4 regions of the Paenibacillus sp. FSL R5-192 genome follow, and region 1 is predicted to be linked to each of the others. Evidence: riboswitches for the same ligand, from Rfam matches in the RefSeq annotation. Region 1 holds a riboswitch; each other region holds the start of a gene.
What was found. Region 1 has a riboswitch for cyclic di-AMP ahead of C161_RS07230 (hypothetical protein). Riboswitches for the same ligand answer to the same signal wherever they lie in the genome.
Positions count from the first base shown of each region.

Region 1 (4,204 bases):
AGCCAACCGAATCGTATTTGGCAAAGATCTGTTCGAGCTGGCTGAATTCAATCCAGGGGTGCAGAGCGCGTGCAAGTCTGATCAATCGTTTACCCATGGCGGCAGCTTGTTCTCTGAGATCTCCAGGGGTTCGCTGAACATGGACGAGCTTGTCGATCAGAGCTATCCGCCATGTATCCTTGTGATCTGCTGCGGTATAGATGCCTTTGATGGCCATACCTTCAAGACGAACGATGCTGGGATGCAACTGACAACGCATGAATGATTCGAGATCTTCAGCATTACGAATGGTACCCTCCCTGATATGGATATCCATGCCGAAGGAATGGGTGAACCCTCCAACCTGAATAGAGGAATCAAGCAGTTTGACATAATCGAGCAGCTTATTCCCACGGTTCACAATCATTCGCCTCCTGTGTTCGTTAAATGTTACTTTAAGTGACATTAATATCCCTTTTTGTTTGCATTTTGTTTAAAAATCCGAATTATATGATAGTTATCATCCCATAAATGTCCGCTTTTTGTCAATAGTATCCGTGAAATTTAATGGATTAAATTTGAAATTCAATATTTGTGTTATTTTATATAACTCACTGTGTTATTTATGTGGCGAAGTGCAGGGAGGACCATATATAAGGAAGGACTATATATAAATGAATCAACAAGATCGGCTCTTACCGAAAAAGAGGGGATCAAATCTAATAATATGCAGTTCATGGGTAAAGATGACGAGATTATGCGATTTTTGATGAAAATGCCTAGCTGAAAAAGAAGTATTAAAAAATACTTTACTTTTAGTTCTGAACCCGGTATAATCAATTCTGTTGCCGATTATTTACGACATGCGGTCGTGGTGGAATGGCAGACACGCTATCTTGAGGGGGTAGTGGGCGTATGCCCGTGGAGGTTCGAGTCCTCTCGACCGCATCATATGAACGATTAAAAAGAAGCTTTCCGTTATTGGAAAGCTTCTTTTTTTGTCTTTTTCGAACAGTATGACATCAAAGTTGAGAAAAAAAAGCCATCCATTACCGGGGCAATACTGCTCTACCTTCCCGCTACGGGTGGCCTGTGTATTATTTTTGCAGCAAGTTCTTGATATCTTCTTCAATCTTGTCCGGTGTTGTTTTGGGAGCATAACGTTTAATGACCTGTCCGTTCTGATCCACAAGGAATTTGGTGAAATTCCATTTGATTGCTTTGGAGCCGAGCAGGCCAGGAGCTTCTGTACTAAGGTGTTGGAAAAGAGGGTGAGCGCTTGATCCGTTCACATCAATTTTCTCAAACATGGGGAAGCTCACGCCATAATTCATCTGACAGAACTCGGCAATATCGTCGGAAGATCCTTTTTCCTGTGCAAACTGGTTACTTGGGAAACCAAGAACTTCAAATGGAGCATCTTGAAACTTGTCTTGCAGTTCTTGAAGACCTTTGAATTGAGGGGTAAGGCCGCATGAGCTTGCCGTATTCACGATCAGGAGCACTTTGTCACGGTAGTCGGACATTTCAACTTCTTGACCGCGAAGGGTATTCACTTTGTAATCGTAGACTGTCATCTAAATCGCCTCCATTTATTTACTCTTATATCTTCTATTATATTGGTTGCAATTAAATATTGCAAAACTAATATGGTGTTAAAAGAATCAAAACAGGCAAGTTGTGCGGAATACGTGAATGAATTGCGAAGGGATTTTCGTCAGAGTGAGAATTAGATAGCCTTGAAGAGATGGATAGAGTATAACCTTATTGTAAGCGTTATTATGGATGAGTATTGGCAAAAATCTGCCGATTCGGTGATCTGTGAGGACTTTACACCGTCATGGCACGGGTGTATGATTCATAACGTAATTTCAATTTAAACTAAATTGTATATGAAAAACGAAACAAACGATAATATCGCTCGATCTTATCTTAAGATATACGAACGATGTTTTAATCGCTGAGTTTCCATTCATTCATGAGTGGAAAACGGGGGAACCAACGGAATGCGCTGTCCAGGACAGTAGGCATTCATGGGGTGAATTTTCCGGTGACAGCCGGAAATAGGGCGACTCTCGCGCCCGAATCCGTCAGCTAACCTCGTAAGCGTTAAAGGGAGAGGCAACAAGCCGTACGCTGGTTCATGGCGTTTTCGCCATGGATTCTTTAAGAAGCGTTCGGGAGGCCTTGGTCCCCCACGCTTCTTTTTTGTTGTCTTTTCACGCCAAGGGAGGAACGAATGATGGATACTGAGATGATCTTAGTGACTGCTCCAAATGAAGCAGGACGCAAATTTATCAAATTACTGATGTACAAAAAAATGCCGTTTGCCGTTCTAACCAACAGTGCAGGGGAAGAGCGCAGACTCCGTAGAATCGGAGTAGAACATGTCATTCGCATGAACACGGCTGCAGCTCAAAAATGGTTTTTGCCGCAGGGCAGCGTAGGCAACGTGTTTATTTTCGAGAACAGCCTGAATCTGACCTGTCGTTATTTACAGATCTGCCGTTCATGGACATCGAAATCCCTGTGCGTCATTACGGAGCAGAGTCATCCTAAGGGCATCTATCGGGGCATGGGCGCAGACCGGATTGTATATTCGCTCAATGGGGAAGTTGGCTTTCTCCTCAATGGTTAATGCCATAGCTTGTGATTGCTCAGGTGTAAGGTGCCTGTTATAATTGAATGTATTAGAATCAATTTCAGAATTCACTCAAGGTATTATGAAATTGATTCATCGATAAACGGAAGTTTGAGGAGACTCATGCAGGATGGTGAGTCTTCTTTTTTATGCTTACAAGGAGGAATTGGCGTGCCGGATGTAGGTGGATTGAAATGGTTGTTTTTTGATGTTGGAGATACACTGGTGGATGAATGGGAGCCGGTTGATGATATTATTGGACAGTTCGTCCGTGAAGCTTGTGTTTTGGGGTATCCGGTGAAGATTGAGACGGTACGCGAACTGTTCGCGAACTGTTACCGAAAATATGAGCAATGGCCTATGAGAGTGGCAATTCGCACATTTGTTAAAGACGAGGGACATCAAAAACAGATTCAGGACAAGCTGAAGTTTCAAAAAGATCTTGAACGTCCTTTTCCTTCAGCAGATTCCGTTCTTCAGCAGTTGTCACGGCATTATCGCATTGGCATTATTGCCAATCAGAGTCCTGGAACGGAAGAGAGACTGGAGAGCTACGGCTTGCGGAAGTATGTTGATGTTCTGGCATGTTCGGCTGAAGAAGGAGTGTCCAAGCCAGACCCTGAGTTATACGCTGTGGCCTTGAAGCAGGCCGGTTGTGAACCGGAGGAAGCCGTCATGATCGGCGATCGGATCGATAACGACATTATACCTGCTCGGAAGCTGGGCATGCGTACGATTCGAATTATGCAGGGTTACGGAAGATTTCAGCCAGAACTATCGGATGACAAACGTGCGGATTGGACTGTTGATTCATTGGATCAACTCTTGCCGTTATTGATACCAAATCAGGATTAGATGCAGATGGTTGTTTATTGGAGTTTGAGTTTTACTATAAAAGGAAACATGTTGCTGTATTGCAACAATAAAGGCTGATCAACTGGGTATAAAATACCGGAGTTGATCAGCCTTTTTAGTATTTAGCCAATTAAAATGAGATTAGAATAACCGAATCGTCTGAATGATCAGATATACATTCAGCACAACGATAATCGCGGCAATGACCCATGAGATGATTTTGAGCCACAATTTGTTGGCGAATGCACCCATGCTTTTTTTATCACTCGTGAACATCACCAGGGGAATTACAGCAAACGGCAATTGAAGCGACAGGACGACCTGGCTCAAAATGAGTAGTTCTTCTGTGCCATGTTCTCCTGCAATGGCTGTCACAATTACCGCGGGGATGATGGCGATCAGACGTGTGACCAGTCTGCGTAGCCAAGCCGGAATTCGAATGTTCAGGAAACCTTCCATAACGATCTGCCCAGCGAGTGTACCTGTAAGGGTAGAGTTCTGACCTGATGCTAACAGCGCCACACCGAACAGGATACTTGCGACCGTAGTACCCAATAGAGGTGTCAGCAGATGATAGGCATCAGCGATCTCAGCAACCTGCGTCATACCAGCACTGTGAAATACAGCGGCAGATACAATCAGGATGGCTGCATTGATGAACAGGGCCAGTGTCAGCGCAATCGTAGAATCCATGGTCGAGTACCGAATGGCTTCTTTTTTGCCCTGTGG
Region 1 covers NZ_ASPR01000012.1:279,585-283,788, forward strand. Annotated here, with positions in the region: gene C161_RS07215 (urease accessory protein UreF) at 1-400, opposite strand, end outside; tRNA gene C161_RS07220 (tRNA-Leu) at 845-927, shown strand; gene C161_RS07225 (glutathione peroxidase) at 1,077-1,556, opposite strand; cyclic di-AMP (ydaO/yuaA leader) riboswitch at 1,928-2,103, shown strand; gene C161_RS07230 (hypothetical protein) at 2,219-2,617, shown strand; gene C161_RS07235 (HAD family hydrolase) at 2,792-3,475, shown strand; gene C161_RS07240 (Nramp family divalent metal transporter) at 3,617-4,204, opposite strand, start outside.

Region 2 (4,204 bases), on a different contig from region 1:
CATCCGGAATCTCCACTGGTGGTTGCTCACGCACTTTCAGCTTAATGACAGCTGATTCCACATTAGGTTGCGGAATGAAGACCGTAGGAGGCACAATACACACAAGTTCCGGCATACTGTAGTACTGAACTGCGATGCTTAGACTACCGTAGTCTTTTGATCCTGGTGCAGCAGCCATGCGTTCAGCCACTTCTTTTTGGATCATGACAACAATGCTGTCTACCGGCAGCTTCTCTTCCAGCAGTTTCATCATGATTGGAGTCGTTACATAATAAGGCAGGTTAGCCACAACACTGACTTTGTCCACGGATGCAAAATCCGTATTAAACAACTCAGCCAGATCAAGCTTCAGCACATCCCCATGATGAACACGTACATTCGAATAAGGCTGCATCACTTCTCCCAGGATTGGGATTAAGCGCTGGTCAATCTCTACGGCTGTGACGGGACCGGCTACCCGAGCCAGTCGCTCCGTGAGGGCTCCAATACCCGGCCCGATCTCCAGTGCGCCCTTGGACTCGTCCAGATCGGCTGCATTAACAATTTTGTTCAGTATATTTTGATCGATCAGAAAGTTCTGACCCAGACTTTTCTTAAATGAGAATCCGTGTCTTTGAATAATCTCTTTCGTACGCTTGGGCGTTGCAATTTCAATCGTCTCTTCCATGTTCTTCATATGCTCACAATCCTTCACGTTCAATTTGCGCTAATGCTGTAGAGAACTCTTCCCGTGTAATCTGAAATACACTGAGGCGTTTGTGGAACTGCTTACCGTTACAATAACCGATGCCCAGCAGATTGCCCATCTCCATGCGACGTGCAGCAGCCTGCGGATGCACAATAAGTCCTGCCGCGATCAGGTCCTCCCAATCGATCAGGCTCGGAGCACCTTCGTATGAAGTATGTACGCGCGCCAGAGCATGACGGATCGCCTCTGGTGAGGCATTCTCCACCCCAATGTCCCCTTTGCGCGTTGCATCGGCTTCCGGAATGAAGGCATGTTTGCAGCCTGGCACCTTGTTCGCAATAATTTTTCGAATGCGTTCGCCAGCATGATCCGGATCTGTCAGTACAATGACTCCCCGTCTCTCCTGAGCAAGCGCAATCCGCTTCAGAATGCGTTGGTTGATTGCTGATCCACCTGTTTCTATGGTATCGGCTTCCACGGCCCGACGGATAGCTACCGTATCGTCACGGCCTTCCACCACAATGATTTCTTTTATCATGTTCCATTTCTTCCTTTCTAACGCAAAAAGAAGAGGAATATCCTCTTCTCTGCCAAACGGCGGGGGAGACTGAATTCAGACTCCTCCGCCGCATATTCCGCATGAATCATTCATGCAACTATTTTATAGCATTCCCATTTCAAAGTAAAACGATTTTAGTTCGCTTCCGGCTTCACCGGACCGATCACGTAGACCGTCTTGCCTTTCTTACGTCCAAAATTCAGGGCATGCTTCACACTGTCATAATACACATCAATTTTGTTGCCTTTAATGGCACCGCCTGTATCTTCCGCACGACGGAATCCCAGACCTTCGATATATACCCACCAGCCAATTGGAATGACTTTGGGATCAACCGCAATGGTGCGTCCTTCCGTTACACGAGTACCGGAAGCTGTTTTAGTTCCAATGCCAGGCTCTTCGGAAGAGTAGGCAGTCATGGATACATTTTTAAGTACTTTGGAGTATTTAAAAGAAGTCCCGGATACGGTAATCACTTTGCTGCCCGAGGCAGATGTTTTCTTCGAGTTCGTTGTTGTAGCCTTTTTGGTTGTTGACGTTTGAGCCGATACGGTCTGAATCTCAGGTTCTTTCACGACCGGTTTTGCTTTGGTGCCGACAGCGATCACTTTATCTACACGATTATTCGCGACAGATTTGCCGACCATTTTTTTGGAGACCAATTCTCCATCCTGAAATACCTTTTCGATATGCTGCACAATTGTGCCTTCTTTGCCGTTCACAACGACACGGTTATCCCCTTTGTATAAGCTAGGGTCAGCCGTTTTAATGACTTTGTAAGCGATCGGTTGCTCTACTTCCACTGTACGCTTTGTTACGCGCACTACACGGATCTTCATCTCCGCTTTGATCGCAGTTCCAAGCGCCGGATACACTTTATCATTACTTTCAACTTGAATACCTGATTTTTGAATTGCATCTTCTACCGATGAATCGGTTGTATACAGAGTCTTGGTGTCTCCGTCTGCCGTAATGTTAACTGGAACGGCCCGCTCAATAACGATTCGGTCTCCATCTGTAATCGCCCCATTCATGGACATGGATACCTTATCGTGAGGGCTGACTGTGATCGACTGCTCCTCCAGCATTTCCTGAAGCATTCCTGTACGAGTCTCTACCACCTGAGCTTTGCCATCAATAACCAGCGAAATTTGTTTCCCGGCCTGACCGTAAACGACTAACAAGATCATGATTGTAAGCGCAATTGAGAAAATCGCGATCAATGCCATTTGACGCATGTTCTCATGCTTCCACCGCAACGCGAAAGACTTACTGGATGATCGTGACTCATGGGTCTCTTCTGGTTGGAATGTGCCCACTTCTCCGTCCTCCTTCATAGCCTCGCCGTCTAAAGTAATGCATGATGTCTTTGACGTGACTATACCAAATTTTCTACAGAACACAGATTGGACCAACATAATCCGATTCTGCACCATGAATCAATCTTCGCAACATGATGTCATCCTCCTGAATACCTACCGTATGATGACAATATTTCTTTTATTCAAAAACAAAAAAGCCAAAGAAAGAGTGTAAGAGGAACTCTTCCGTGGCTTCCGAATGATTCTGAATATCGGAAATTCATGCACGAGGTTGCCTCTCTTTTTCCGCTTGCGAGGTTAGCTGTCGGGTTCGGGCGAAAGAGAGCCGCCCTATCTTGGGTCACCCGCTCATGGCGGACGCCCTTGAATTCACCCCGAGACCCAAAGAAGAAATCAAATACGGCTTCGCAGTTCCCTTCGCTGCTTTTGGGTCAGCGAACGTTGCGCATCGGCCAAATACACCGATGTTTAAGCCCTATTGGTTCCCCCGCTCTCCGATAACGGAGACTCAGCGAGACTGATTCATGAAAGTAATGTTGTTTCATCGGAAAGTGTCCCTTTGTTCATCCCCCGAACATCTGTCCAATTTTCCGCACAACAATTCACTGAAAAGATGATATCCTGTTTTGATGCATGTTGTAAAGCGTTGATCAAGTACGTTTTTCTGAATATTTGGTTAAAATATTGTAATATTCTTGATTTATTTGGATCAAAGGGCAAATTACCTCCGCTTACCTGCCTTTTTCACCTCATTTGCTCGTTTTTTTAACGAATCCCAAATCGTTCCATGGCATTTTTGGTTGTTATTGCAGCAATTTCCTCCACCGAAATGCCTTTAATTTCCGCAGCTGCCTCTGCAACCAGACGTACATGCGCTGTCTCATTTCGCTTCCCACGATAAGGGTGAGGTGTCAAATATGGAGCATCTGTTTCAATGAAAAAACGGTCCATAGGAACCTTCTCCAGCACCTCTTTGGGCTGCTTTGCATTTTTGAATGTGATCGGTCCTCCGAAGGAGAGATGGAAGCCCATATCGAGACAACTTTTTGCTGTTTCCCAGCTGCCTGAGAACGAGTGCATCACACCACCAACTTCACCCGCTTTCTCTTCACGCAAAATTCTTATGATATCCTCATGTGCATCCCGATTATGGATGACAATTGGCATGTTCACTTCACGCGCCAAAGCAATTTGTTGTCGTAATACGCGATGCTGTATTTCTTTTGGTGAAGTATCCCAGTGATAATCCAATCCAATCTCACCGATCGCAACCACTTTTTCATGCTTGCATAAAGATGCAATCCACTCCAAATCGCCCTCCTGCATTGTGATCGCATCTACGGGATGCCACCCTACAGCTGCATATATAAAGTCATATGTTTCAGCGAGTTTCATTGTGGTTGGAATTGTCTCCCGGTTAAAGCCAATGTTGATCATGCGACCAACTCCTGCATCCACAGCACGCTGAATCATGTCCTCGCGGTCCTCGTCGAATTGTGGTGCATCCAGATGTGTATGTGTGTCGAACAGCATCATGTCTGTATCTCCCTTCATGTCGAAATAACGACTATCTTCTTTTTCAAAATCCAATTTGTAAAATTCAATAATTCAATGACTCATACATAAAACATTTTG
Region 2 covers NZ_ASPR01000007.1:49,588-53,791, forward strand. Annotated here, with positions in the region: gene rsmA (16S rRNA (adenine(1518)-N(6)/adenine(1519)-N(6))-dimethyltransferase RsmA) at 1-676, opposite strand, end outside; gene rnmV (ribonuclease M5) at 681-1,226, opposite strand; gene C161_RS04570 (3D domain-containing protein) at 1,382-2,566, opposite strand; cyclic di-AMP (ydaO/yuaA leader) riboswitch at 2,840-3,093, opposite strand; gene C161_RS04575 (TatD family hydrolase) at 3,335-4,105, opposite strand.
Region 2: it holds a riboswitch for cyclic di-AMP, as region 1 does, so the genes downstream of both, C161_RS04570 (3D domain-containing protein) here and C161_RS07230 (hypothetical protein) in region 1, are expected to answer to the same signal.

Region 3 (4,204 bases), on a different contig from region 1:
GAGGACTCGAACCTCCACGGGGGTTAGCCCACACGGACCTGAACCGTGCGCGTCTGCCAATTCCGCCACGACCGCATATTGTATCTCCGTCATCAATATCGGCGACAATAAATAATATATCATGCGTAATCTATCATGTCAACACTGAAAATAATAACAATAAAGCCCGAATCAGACGTCCATGTCGATTCGGGCTTTACCTTTAACTGCTGCTAATAGTTTGGTTCATTAAAACGGAAGCATACTACAAATTACAGCTTGGAAGGCCAGTTGCCATACCATGCATAACCGCCTCTTCTTTCTTTATCAATATCACTTAATTTGTATTTAACTACCCCGTCACGACCAATAAAGATTGGTTTATCCGTTCCGATCTCATAGAAGCGTGCCCAAATTGGTGCAGCTTTGGAATCAGCGATAATTTTACTATCTCCATTAGCTCTTTCATACTTGTAACCCGTAATTTTCACTTTGTTAAACCAAGCCTCCGCTCCTTTAATGGATGCGGTAATTTTAGCGTTAGCAGGTCTGGTTTTCAGAAATTTAACAATCGTTACACTCTCTCCAGCTGTCAGTGATGGCACTTCGTAGATTCTTGCGCTCGCTGGTTTAAGAGAGCTGGAATCATGTTGTTGTCCCCATGCTGTCAGCTTACCACCTGAAACGACCTGTGTATTCAGAATCGCCTCCACACCTTTGGCAACTGAATTTTTACTGCGGTTAGCAAGTGTGCTGTCGATAAATGAGAAATCACCTTTGCGTGCTGCTACTTCATCCAGCATGATCATTACATTAATCATGGCATCATCATTGTAAGTGATGTGCTTGTGGTATCCGGAGCTTTGGTAAACTTGTGGCCACCCGCCGTTTGAATACTGCATGTTGATCAAAAAGTTAATTCCTTTGATTGCAGCTGTGGAGTAACGCGGATCATTCGTCTTTTTAAATTCCTTCGCCAATCTTCTAATTTCTGAGTATGTAGCCTTGTTGTCTATCGTGGACTTTGCCCACTCTCCACTTGTCTGTTTATAATCTTTTCTCCAACCTCCATCCGGCAGCTGGTTCTTCAAAATATCAGAAATACTCGCTGTAGTACCCGACGCATCTGCAGCAGATACCGTCCCTACAGGGAGAACTGCCATTCCAACTACTGAGAACACCATCGTACATGCCAGGACAAAAGTAATTATTTTCTTCGCTTTCAAATGTAACACTCTCCTATGTTCGTTTTTATAAATCTTCCACTTCTACTTTACCTATGATATACGCCCCAAACCTCCTTTATTTGTATTTATCGCATAATAAAATCAATTTTCATCCAATATGTGGATTGGATAATCAGATAATATGCAAAAAATCGATTTTTGTCAATATATGCAACTTAATGAATATAATCTCTCTAATTCTACATAACGGGATAGTTCTTTTAACTCATGACAAACCTATTTATTTATCCAAATTCGTCTTAAACGAACCAATAATGACGTTTTTGTCATGAATGATACCCAAACTTGATCCCTTCTTTCATATAAAAACCTTAATTCCGCTAACATTGAGGTATTACGAAGGGTTTTAAATGGGTTTGACAATTACGCATTTATGCAATATAGTTTCAAATAGTTACAAAAACTTAATTATTCATTGCCGAGTTTCATGTTTGAAAACGGGGGAACCAATTTGGGTGAATTATTCTTATACATAGGAAATATAGGGAACCTTCTACCGAACCCTTAGCTAACTCCGTAGGCATCGAAGGGAGAACATTGATTTTGAAAAAACTGATTATCTCCATTTTTGGAGCAGCTGTATTATTTACATCCGGGGCAACAAGCACAGAGGCAAGCAGTATCAACTCCGTAGTGAACAACATGACAGGTATTCCTTACAAATGGGGTGGCACAACTGTAGCCGGCTTCGACTGTTCTGGTTTTATGAGATATCTTTTCAACAAATACAGCATTGAATTACCACGTACTTCGCAGCAGCAAGCCAAAGCAGGTACTCCCGTATCCAAGAGCAATGTTCGGACAGGTGATCTGGTGTTCTTTAATACAACAGGCAAAGGCATTTCACATACAGGTGTATATATCGGCGGCGGACAATTCGCTCATGCCTCCAGCAGTAAAGGTGTAAGCATCACGAAGTTATCGAATCCATACTTCAATGATCGTTATGTAACAGCACGTCGGGTAACTGGACAGTTTATGTATGATAAAATGTTAGGTAAAATGTGATTCACATACAAAAAGGCATCGGTTATTAACCGGATGCCTTTTTTGCACTTAAAAATTTATGTTGCATTGCTTACTAATGCAGCGCCTTCTGCACTCGCATCGCACCCTGAGACAGGGCATGTCCTCCACCAACAGCTCCGGCCACGGCTACGGTCTCCATGATCTCCTGATCTGTTGCACCCTTGGCACGGGCTTCTTCTACATGGTAGAAGGTACATACCTCATTGTTGGCGAATAATCCAATGCCAAGTGCAATTAGCTGTTTTGTCTTCGCATCAATCACGCCAGGTTGGAAGCATTCTCCGGTAAACTCATGATACGACTTCACCACACCTGGCAGCACATCGCTTAATGCTCCAATCTGATCCTTGTAGGCATGAACTTTATCATTCATCAATGTCATGGCTTGTAGCACACCCTCTCGGCTATAGTTACAGATCTTCCTCACTGTACCTATCTTCTCTCCCGAGTGAGCCAATTATGCCAAGAAATCATGGTAATTCCAAACATTTAACGCGCATGGCCCTGCCATAATTATAAGCTGTTACTCACTAAGTGGACTCTGGCGCGGCTCGCTGAACAGCTGATAGCTGTAACCTCGGTCCAGCTTAACGACACGTCGATTCTGACGACGGATAAGTACCTGCTCGCCATCCCAGGCAACCACAATGCCCTTCACGTCGTTCGATTCCAGCTCGTCCCGTACGACTCTAACTTTCTCACCTGACAGACGCAGGGCGTCCAATTCTGTATCACTAATCATCTTCATGGCTCCTATATTTCAAATTTATTTACAAAAAGAGACCTAAATGAAAAGTCATTTAGGTCTCACGTGACTGTATTGGACTGTCATGTCATTCGAAATTATGTCCCGACTGAAAGTTACCGCTGCGCGTGCTCTTTGCTGTCGTTCTTCTCGAACCAAAAATCAAGCACTTTGGCGGACATCACACGTTCTTCAAGGTACTCCACTTGATGCGGTGTAAATTGTTCTTTCCAAGAGAAGGACAACTCTTCGCACAAGCCTACAATCGTCAGTAATTCTGACCAGGCAACATAGCGTTTGTACCAGAAAAATTGAGGATGTTCAATCATATAGGGATAAAGGTCATCGAATTCCGTATGTTTACAATCCAGGGCACGTTCAAAATGAACTTTCGATTCCGCCAGCTTATCATTAAAAAATTGTTCTGTTGCCGGTTGGTTCCCCATGGTGTTGCCTCCTCTCCCTAACATAACCCCATTATAAATGAAATCGGCGGTCATGCAAAGGCATAGTTCAAAAAATAGGCCCTATTCCTTTAAAATGTCACATTTCGTTATCGTCAAATTGTACTGTTCCATCGTTCAGGGAACGAATGCGTACCAAGGCTTCCACCGGAATACCCTGTTCACGAATCGTGCGTGCCCCTGCCTGGAAACTTTTCTCGACCACAACGCCGAATCCGACAAGTTCCGCACCGGAACGCTCGATAATTTTGATGACGCCACGAGCGGCATCTCCATTGGCAATGATATCATCAATGAACAAAATGCGGTCATTCTCATGAATGAACTCGCGGGATACCATAATGTCAGTTACAATTCCTTTGGTAAAGGACGGTACACGTTCACAGTAAGCATCAGGATCAGCCAGAAGTGTTTTTTTGCGACGGGCGAATACAAGGGGCACCCCAAGTTCATAGGCTGCGGCAAACGCAACCGGAATCCCTGAGGATTCTACCGTGATTACCCGAGTTACTCCACTTTCACGAAAACGGGCAGCAAACTCACGTCCCATCTCCATCGTTAATGCAGGATCAATCTGGTGGTTCAACAGACCATCCAGCTTTAATACTTGATCCGAGATAACCACACCTTCTTGTAAAATTCGTTGTTTCAATAATTCCATGATTTGACCTCCCAAGCCTATCCTATGAGGTAAAAGTATCATATATCTATCTATAAGTTCAAGCGAAATTGCCTTGACG
Region 3 covers NZ_ASPR01000014.1:468,507-472,710, reverse strand. Annotated here, with positions in the region: tRNA gene C161_RS10530 (tRNA-Leu) at 1-75, opposite strand, end outside; gene pelA (pectate lyase) at 252-1,214, opposite strand; cyclic di-AMP (ydaO/yuaA leader) riboswitch at 1,633-1,764, shown strand; gene C161_RS10520 (C40 family peptidase) at 1,770-2,234, shown strand; gene C161_RS10515 (carboxymuconolactone decarboxylase family protein) at 2,308-2,637, opposite strand; gene C161_RS10510 (hypothetical protein) at 2,779-2,997, opposite strand; gene C161_RS10505 (hypothetical protein) at 3,117-3,446, opposite strand; gene C161_RS10500 (xanthine phosphoribosyltransferase) at 3,544-4,125, opposite strand.
Region 3: it holds a riboswitch for cyclic di-AMP, as region 1 does, so the genes downstream of both, C161_RS10520 (C40 family peptidase) here and C161_RS07230 (hypothetical protein) in region 1, are expected to answer to the same signal.

Region 4 (4,204 bases), on a different contig from region 1:
CTCCTTATGCAAAAATGAAAATAATTCATTGATTATATCATGTTTGCTTTATTTTTTTCAGAAACAAGTCAAGATTTGTATTGTCAAAATGCATTGCATAATCATGCATTGTACTTTATAATGACTCAGTCATCAACATGAGAAGCATACAAAGTATTGTAAGGGGAGAGAAAAAGGTTGAAATTAATAAGTCGTTACACCATGATGCTGTTGACCTTTGTTATTCTGCTGACGACTGCCGTTCCTGTGGCACTTGCTAGTGGAACTACAGATAATTCAAGCAGTAAAAAGCTGGTGCTCGGTACAAGTGCCGATTTTGCACCATATGAATTCCATAAAGTGATTAATGGCAAAGATGAAATCGTCGGCTTCGATATTGAGATCGCCAAAGAGATTGCCAAAGATCTTGGCGCTGAGCTTGTGATTGAGGATATGGGCTTCGACGGTCTTCTGCCTTCATTGCAGAGCGGGCGTGTTGATCTGGTGATTTCAGGTATGACGCCGACGGATGAGCGGAAGAAAAGTATCGATTTTTCCGACACCTATTATAAGTCAAAACAAGTGATTATGGTTCGCAATGTGGATAAAGACAAATATCCAACCATGGCAGAACTTGAAAATGCGAAGATTGGCGTTCAGAAAGGCTCCATTCAGGAAACGATCGGACAGAGTATTCCAGGAGCGAAGCTTACTGCGCTGGATAAAATCTCGGATATCGTGCTTCAACTGCAAACAAAACGCATTGACGCGGCAATCGTTGAAGATACCGTTGCTGTAGGTTATCTGGACGATATCATTGGACTTGCTGCTGCTGTTCCGGACGAAGAGCAAGCAGAAGCGGCAATCGGGATTCGTAAAGGTAATACCGAGCTGCTAGCTGCAGTAAATGGAACACTGGAGCGACTGAAAAGCGAAGATAAAATCAATCAGATGGTGACGGACGCCAGCCTCTTGATGGCGGATAAAGCGAACAAATCACAAAATATTTTCCAAGTATTCTGGGAGTACAAAAGTTTCTATGCTACAGGTGTAGGATACACACTTCTGTTGTCTGCACTTGGGGTTATCTTCGGGGTAATTATTGGATTGATCATCTGTTTGTTCCGTTTGCATGACGCTGCAATCTTGCGCTGGATCGGTACGGCTTACGTTGAAGTGATCCGTGGCACACCGATGTTGGTACAGTTGATGATTATTTACTATGGTTTTTCCCTGAGCTTTGGCATTAACTTCACTGCACTTCAGGCAGGTATCATTACACTTTCAATCAATAGTGGTGCCTATCTGGCGGAGATTTTCCGTGCAGGTATCCAAGGTGTGGATCGTGGTCAGTTGGAGGCAGCGCGTTCATTAGGTATGGGAAGAGGCGCCGCGATGCGTTATATCATATTGCCACAAGCCTTCAAAGCTGTATTACCAGCGATCGGTAATGAATTCATAACTATCATCAAAGAATCCTCCATTATCTCCGTTATCGGTATGGTGGACATTATGTATCAGGCAAGTGTAGTCAAGAACATTACGTACCAAGGCTTGAGTCCATTTTTGATTGCAGCAGCCATCTACTTTGTAATGACGTTCATTTTGTCCAAGCTGCTGGGACGACTGGAAAGGAAGTTGAGTGCAAGTGATAGACGTTAGACAATTACACAAATCTTATGGAAATAACGATGTGCTTAAGGGCATAAACGTGACGATTGGCAAAGGTGAGGTTGTCGTGGTCATCGGTCCTTCTGGTTCAGGTAAAAGTACGTTCTTGCGTTGTCTGAATCTGCTGGAACAGCCTACCTCAGGAGAGATTGATTTTGAAGGCGTGTCAATCACGGACCCCAAGCATAACATTAACGCAACTCGTGAGAAAATGGGCATGGTGTTCCAGCACTTCAACCTGTTCCCACACAAAACGGTAGAGCAAAACATTACGATTGCTCCAATTAAAGTGAAGAAACAATCCACTCAGGAAGCGGAAAAAATTGCTGCTGATCTGCTTAACACCGTGGGCTTGTACGATAAAAAAGATACATTCCCGAATCAGCTGTCTGGTGGACAGAAGCAGCGGATCGCCATTGCTAGAGCATTGGCCATGCAGCCGCATGTGATGCTGTTTGACGAGCCTACGTCGGCACTGGATCCTGAGATGGTCGGCGAAGTGCTGGATGTCATGAAACGTCTTGCAGAAGGCGGAATGACGATGGTCATCGTAACCCATGAGATGGGTTTCGCACGTGAAGTGGGAGACCGCATCTTGTTCATGGATGGCGGGGTTATTGTGGAAGAGGGAACACCTGATGAGGTGTTTGGAGCACCCAAAAATTCACGTACACGTGATTTTCTTGCGAAAGTACTCTAAACGATGTGATCAAATAGCGTTACTGACTTCGAGTCGGTAACGCTATTTTTTATGGATAATAATGACGTATGGATTCGGAAAAGTAACTATTCTGTTACCAAATGTAAAGGAATCGGGTCAACCAAACTTTCTGAATTAACCAGTATTCTTACAAATGCTTACATGCTAAAAACCATTTGGTAAGAATTACTACAAGTTCAGGTTACAAAATTGTGATATATTGAACTCTGCCGAAACTTCCGGACAGGGAGTGCGGGGGATGTAACGATGCAGATTGTGCAGGGGGAAGATCTACAGCACACTGCTTGGGGTGAATTGGGTACATAACGTTTCAAATGTAACGAAGAACCTATAGGGTGGGCTCCTCATCCGAATCCGACAACTAACTTCGCAGGCACAATGAGGGAGGAAGACCATGATTAACAAGAAACGTATAGCCAAAACAGCAGTAGCATTAATGACAACAGCAATGCTCATTCAAGCCGTTCCGGCTCACGCCGATTCAGTTCATGTGGCCAAAGAAGGGGATACCTTCTACACCTTATCAAAACAATATGGAGTAGCACTCAACACGTTAATTAAAGCAAACAACGACATTTCGGCTTACAACATTTATGGTGGTTTGAAAATTACGATTCCCGGTAAGGCAAACAATGTAGCAGACGCTGCGGCAACGGAGAGCAAGACCCAAGCGAAGACTGTTACTACAGCAAGCTTGGACGTCAACGCAGATAATAAAGTTGTTCAAGCCTGGGGTAAAACATTCGATTACAGCAAAGCTGTGAACGTAAAAGCAACGGCATACTCTGCAGATCCGTCTGAAAATGGAGGCTGGGGTGCAGTCGATTATTTCGGAAATGACCTTGAACTGGGTACGATTGCAGTTGATCCAAGTGTAATTCCACTTGGAACCAAAGTACTGGTAACTGGTCACAGCCATCCAGGATTGCCAAAACAGGCTTTTGTAGCCACAGCGCGGGATGTGGGCGGTGCAATCAAGGGTCACCGGATTGATATCTTTATCCCGGGTAGCAAACAGTCTGTAAGCTCATTTGGTTTTCAGGATATCGAGCTGTACATTCTGAAGTAGAGAGAAAATAACATTTAAAATGAATTCAAACAGGGTGTCTGCCAGTCGCTAATTCGCGATTGAACAGCACCCTTTTAATATTCTCATTATTTGTTATCACGGTCATCCTAATCTTTGGCCTTGGGCAATCCCAGCATTTCGTCCAAGGTGACCAGTTCATATCCCCGATTACGTAGTTCCTCAATAATTTCAGGCAAAGCCTCAATCGTGCCGTTCAGGTTTGACCCTACACCGCCTCCAGCATGTTGCAGAACGATGGAGCCAGGTTTCACGGCAGAGAGGATGTTATCTTTCACCTGTTCCTTTGAAAGGCCTTTCCAGTCCAGGGAGTCTACGTTCCAGTTCACAATGCTATAATGTTGTTTGGCAGCCCATCTCAGCTGTTCTTCATTAATGTCTCCATAAGGTGGCCGAATCATCTTGGGCGTATATCCCGCCAAACGTTGAATAATATCCCCGGTATGTAAAATTTGTTTGCGAAAGGCATTCATCGACAGCTTACTGAATTCAGGATGATTGTAGCTGTGATTACCAACCATATGCCCTTCCTTAACGATGCGTTTCACTAGATCCGGATGTTTCTCAGCACGACTACCCACGATGAAGAATGTAGCTCTGACATTGTATTTCTTCAATACATCCAGCACTTGTGGAGTAAACCGTGGATCAGGTACATCATCAAAAGTCAGTGCAACCTTCTTGGTTGAAGGACCATTGGTTTTGAACGTATCGGCATATTTTTGACGTAATTGTCCCAATGTCAG
Region 4 covers NZ_ASPR01000049.1:274,694-278,897, reverse strand. Annotated here, with positions in the region: gene C161_RS26470 (ABC transporter substrate-binding protein/permease) at 178-1,641, shown strand; gene C161_RS26465 (amino acid ABC transporter ATP-binding protein) at 1,628-2,350, shown strand; cyclic di-AMP (ydaO/yuaA leader) riboswitch at 2,569-2,763, shown strand; gene C161_RS26460 (3D domain-containing protein) at 2,766-3,440, shown strand; gene C161_RS26455 (polysaccharide deacetylase family protein) at 3,548-4,204, opposite strand, start outside.
Region 4: it holds a riboswitch for cyclic di-AMP, as region 1 does, so the genes downstream of both, C161_RS26460 (3D domain-containing protein) here and C161_RS07230 (hypothetical protein) in region 1, are expected to answer to the same signal.